DNA from 2 places in the Streptosporangium sp. NPDC004631 genome. Region 1 is predicted to be linked to the other one. Evidence: predicted binding sites of a transcription regulator. Region 1 holds the regulator's gene; the other holds the start of a gene.

The links. Region 1 encodes LexA, which represses DNA repair genes until DNA is damaged. Its sites were predicted from a motif close to TCGAACANNTGTTCGA; they were not measured.
Region 2: the regulator LexA is predicted to act here: its motif matches at 890-905, upstream of recA (recombinase RecA).

Annotation. Positions count from the first base shown of each region.
Region 1 covers NZ_JBSGCR010000008.1:151,411-153,805, reverse strand. Annotated here, with positions in the region: gene leuS (leucine--tRNA ligase) at 1-412, shown strand, start outside; gene lexA (transcriptional repressor LexA) at 504-1,211, opposite strand; gene ACWEF2_RS11265 (LysM peptidoglycan-binding domain-containing protein) at 1,542-1,814, shown strand; gene nrdR (transcriptional regulator NrdR) at 2,135-2,395, shown strand, end outside.
Region 2 covers NZ_JBSGCR010000016.1:16,117-18,511, forward strand. Annotated here, with positions in the region: gene ACWEF2_RS17805 (transposase) at 1-202, shown strand, start outside; gene ACWEF2_RS17810 (hypothetical protein) at 463-732, opposite strand; gene recA (recombinase RecA) at 1,010-2,104, shown strand; gene recX (recombination regulator RecX) at 2,118-2,395, shown strand, end outside.

The DNA of each region.
Region 1 (2,395 bases):
CGTCGCGGTGGCCCGCATGATGGAGCTGACGAGCGCGGCCCGCCGAGCCATCGACTCCGGGCCCGGCGCCGCCGACCCGGCGGTCCGGGAGGCCGCGGAGACATTGGCGATCATGCTGTCGCTGGTCGCGCCGTACACCGCGGAGGAGGGCTGGGAGCGTCTGGGGCGTTCGGCCTCGGTCGCCACCGCCGGGTGGCCGACGGCCGAGGCCGCCCTGCTGGTCCAGGACTCCGTCACGTGTGTCGTGCAGGTCGCCGGCAAGGTCCGTGACCGGCTGGAGGTCTCCCCGGAGATCTCCGAGGCCGATCTGGAGGCCCTGGCGCTGGCCTCGGAGAAGGTCGGGGCCTTCCTGTCCGGCCCTCCCCGCAAGGTCATCGTCCGCGCGCCCAAGCTGGTCAACATCGTCCCTTGACGTTCCCTCCGTCCCCGGGGCGGAGGTGCCCTGCCGTTGATATCCGGATGGGAGCGGTCCCCGATCGGGGACCGCTCCCATCCGGACCGGGTCAGAGCTTGCGCAGCACCGCCACGACCTTGCCCAGCACGGTGGCCTCGTCGCCGGGGATCGGGTCGTAGTTCGGGTTGTGCGGAACCAGCCAGACGTGGCCGTCCTTGCGCTTGAAGGTCTTGACCGTGGCCTCACCGTCGATCATCGCGGCGACCACGTCGCCGTTGTCGGCCACCGGCTGCTGACGGACGACCACCCAGTCACCGTCGGCGATCGCGGCCTCGATCATCGAGTCACCGGTCACCTGGAGCAGGAAGAGCGTGCCCTCGCCGACGAGCTGCTTGGGCAGGGCGAAGACGTCTTCGACGCTCTCCTCGGCGAGGATCGGGCCGCCGGCGGCGATCCGGCCGACGAGCGGCACGTAGGCCGCGGTCGGGCGGTTGACCGGCGTCTCGTCGTCACCGGTGGGGTCCACCCAGAGCACCGGCTCGCCGGGCAGGCGCACTTCGAGGGCGCGGGGGCGGTGCGGGTCACGGCGCAGGTAACCCTTGCGCTGCAACGCCGTCAACTGGTGCGACACGCTGGAGGTGCTGGTGAGCTGCACCGCCTCGCCGATCTCCCGCATGGACGGCGGGTAGCCGCGTCGCTGCACGGAGTCGCGGATCACCTCAAGGATCTTGCGCTGCCTGGGGGTGAGGCCAAGGGAGTCGCGCCTGCGCACCGCCAGGTCGCTGACGGCCGAAGCGTTCTCATTGTGCTCGCTCATGCGATCTCCTCGCTCCCGGTCTGTACTGACTGCGTCGCACAGAGCAACCGTATCCTCGCCGAAGATCATATTCAAACAATTGTTCGAGTCGTCCTCGAAATCAGCGGCGTCGTGGTGTACAACATCGTACGGGAGTTCAATCGACATCGTGTTCGATTCATCGACCTTTCTTCGACGTGTGTTCGGCCATGTCGAGGGGATGGGGGGCGCACCGTGCAGGCGATCGAAACAAGGTGGGGGTCCCGGCGGCCGCCTGTCCGAAGGCCCGGGCCGGCGAGGGGCGGGCGCGGCCAGGCCCCGCCCCTCCGGCTCACCCGGAGGGGGAGGGTCGTGGTGGTGTCCGCGCTCACCGTCCTGACCCTGGGGGCCCTCTGGGTCGGCGCCCGCATCGACGCGGCCTCGGCGGGTGAGCGCAGGAGCCGCGAGGGGCTGCCGTGGGTCGTGGTGCGCAAGGGCGACTCGCTGTGGAAGATCGCCGAGGCGGTCACCACGGAGGGTGATCCCGCCTCGATGGTCCGCCTGATAATGGATGTCAACGACCTGTCCGACTCGGTGATCCAGCCGGGGGCGCGGCTCCATCTGCCCGGCGGTTCGGCCCGCTGAGAGGCCGGCGGGTCCGCCGGCGGGGAGGGGGGTGCGGGAGTGGCCGGAGGGGCGACACGCCCGGCCGTCCCCGGTGCGATGCGCTGATCAGGGACTTCGGCTCGCGGGGCCTGCCTAACTTGCGTTCATGGGCCGACACTTCTACGGTTGGACCACAACATCTAGTGGCTTCATCGCTCTACTCCACCATAGATTGTGTTTCTATTACCGCATCTCGACCATTCGAGGGGCGCGCGCGAGCGTCTTCGCGTGGAGGCTGTGGAGCACCTGGAGTAACACGAGAAAGGTGAGCCGCTAGGCAGGTCGAGGAGGCGACGCGCGTGCACTGTCCGTTCTGTCGTCACCCTGACACGCGGGTCATCGACAGCCGGTCCACCGAGGACGGCGGGGCAATCCGCCGCAGACGCACCTGCCCGGAGTGCGGACGCAGGTTCACCACGCAGGAGACGGTGTTGCTCATGGTGAGCAAACGCAGCGGGGTGACCGAGCCGTTCTTCAGGGACAAGGTGATCGCCGGAGTCCGGCGGGCGTGCCAGGGGCGGCCGGTCGACGAGGACTCGCTGGCCCAGCTGGGTCAGCGG
Region 2 (2,395 bases), on a different contig from region 1:
GCAGGCCGTGATCGCCGAGGCCGCTGCCCGGGGTCAGGTCGATCTTGACCTGGTAGGCGTGGACTCCACCACGGCCCGCGCTCACCATCACGCAGCCGGGATGGTCCTGGACGGTGAGCTGGTGAAGGCGCTACAGGAGGCCGCCGAACAGGAAAAGGGCTGCGCCAAAGGGGCAAAGGCTCCAGAGCGGCGACCCCGGTGAGGACCGGGGCGAACGGCTGGCGGTTACGGCGGCGGCGCGGAATACGGCTGACAGCAGCCGGGCTGGGCCGCTCCCGCGGCCGCTGCGCAAGGCCGCGTTCGTCAGGCGGACCTTCGCCGATGCCACCGAGATCGCCTATGTGGTCGCCGTCGCCACCGCCCAGCCCAATGCCCGTGCCCAACCCTGAACCTGGGGACGGCCACCACTTCCGGTCCCGCACCCTCCGCCGCACGTTCGTCTACCGGCTATGGGGAACGCGGTCAGGAGGAGCCGTCCAGCAGTTTCCCGAGCGCCTCTGCCACCAGTCGGAGATCCCCGGTGTCCTCCTGCCCGTCGGGCGACCACAGGAAGAGCCACCCGTCCTTGGCCGGGGTGGCGAAGACGATCGTCTGCCGGCCGCTGTCCGGATGCCACACCCACAGCACGGGATCGTCGCCCCCGACCGTGCGGCTGACCAGCCCGTGCTTCGACAGTTCGGTGGCCAGGGAGCCAAGATGGATCAGACGTTGTCGGCTGAACGTGCTGGTCACGTGGGACACCTCGGGATCGTTTGCCCTCAGGATCGCCCCGGTTCGCCTTGGAGACAACATGTGCGGAGCAATGCCCGGGAATGTTGCCTTCCGGATGGGGTCCGTCGGCCCAGGCCGTCTGTGACACCCCGGAACACGTGGTCTCGTTGAGCTACGATCGAACAGTCGTTCGGCTATATTGGACACCGTCGCTCCAGGCGTGCTCTCCGGAAACTGTCGGTGGCACCCCGTAGCTTTCTGGCAACCGATCCAACCCGCGACCCTCCAGGGGGCTCACATGGCAGCTAACGACCGCGAGAAGGCGCTTGAGACCGCCCTTGCTCAGATCGAGCGACAGTTCGGTAAGGGCTCGATCATGCGTCTCGGTGACGAGACCCGGGCGCCCATCGAAGTGATCCCGACCAGTTCCATCGCGCTCGACGTCGCCCTGGGCATCGGCGGGTTCCCGCGAGGCCGCATCGTCGAGGTCTACGGTCCCGAGTCCTCCGGCAAGACCACCGTCGCGCTGCACGCGGTGGCCAACGCCCAGCGAGCCGGCGGCATCGCGGCGTTCATCGACGCCGAGCACGCCCTCGACCCCGAGTACGCCAAGAAACTCGGCGTCGACACCGACGCGCTGCTCGTCTCCCAGCCCGACACCGGTGAGCAGGCGCTGGAGATCGCCGACATGCTGATCCGCTCCGGTGCCGTCGACCTGCTGGTCATCGACTCGGTCGCGGCCCTGGTGCCCAAGGCCGAGATCGAGGGCGAGATGGGTGACAGCCACGTCGGTCTCCAGGCCCGGCTGATGTCGCAGGCCCTGCGCAAGGTCGCCGGCGCGCTCAACAACACCGGCACCACAGCCATCTTCATCAACCAGCTCCGAGAGAAGATCGGCGTCATGTTCGGCTCGCCGGAGACCACGACCGGTGGAAAGGCGCTGAAGTTCTATGCCTCGGTCCGGCTCGACATCCGCCGCATCGAGACGCTGAAGGACGGCACCGAGGCGGTGGGCAACCGCACCCGTGTCAAGGTCGTCAAGAACAAGATGGCCCCGCCCTTCCGGGTGGCCGACTTCGACATCCTCTACGGCGTCGGCATCTCCCGCGAGGGTGGCCTGATCGACATGGGGGTCGAGCACGGCTTCGTCCGCAAGTCCGGCGCTTGGTACACCTACGAGGGCGACCAGCTCGGTCAGGGCAAGGAGAACGCCCGCAACTTCCTGAAGAACCACCCGGACATGGCCAACGAGATCGAGAAGAAGATCAAGGAGAAGCTCGGCATCGGCCCCCGCGTGGACAGCCCGGCCACTCCGCCGCCCGCCGCCCCCGCCCCGGCCGCCGCCTCAGGCCGTGCTTCCAAGGCGACGACTCCCAAACCGGGTGACGTCTGACCCGGAGTGATCGATGACGACGGGACCTGACTCCGGTCCGGCCGACGCGGCCGGGCCGCGAGACTGGGGCGCCTGGCCCGACACGCCGGAGGCCGCGTCCACCGGATCGGCCCGGCGAGGGGGCGGACGGCCGAGGCGTGCGCGCCGAGACCGTTCGGAGGAGTGGGAGACGTCCGGTACGGGCGGGGACGACGCCTTCCCTCCGGGCGACTTCACAGAGAGTCCGCCGGACCGTTCCGATGGGGAGGGGCGAGGCCGGGGCACTCGCGGATCCCGGAGGGCGAGCCGGTC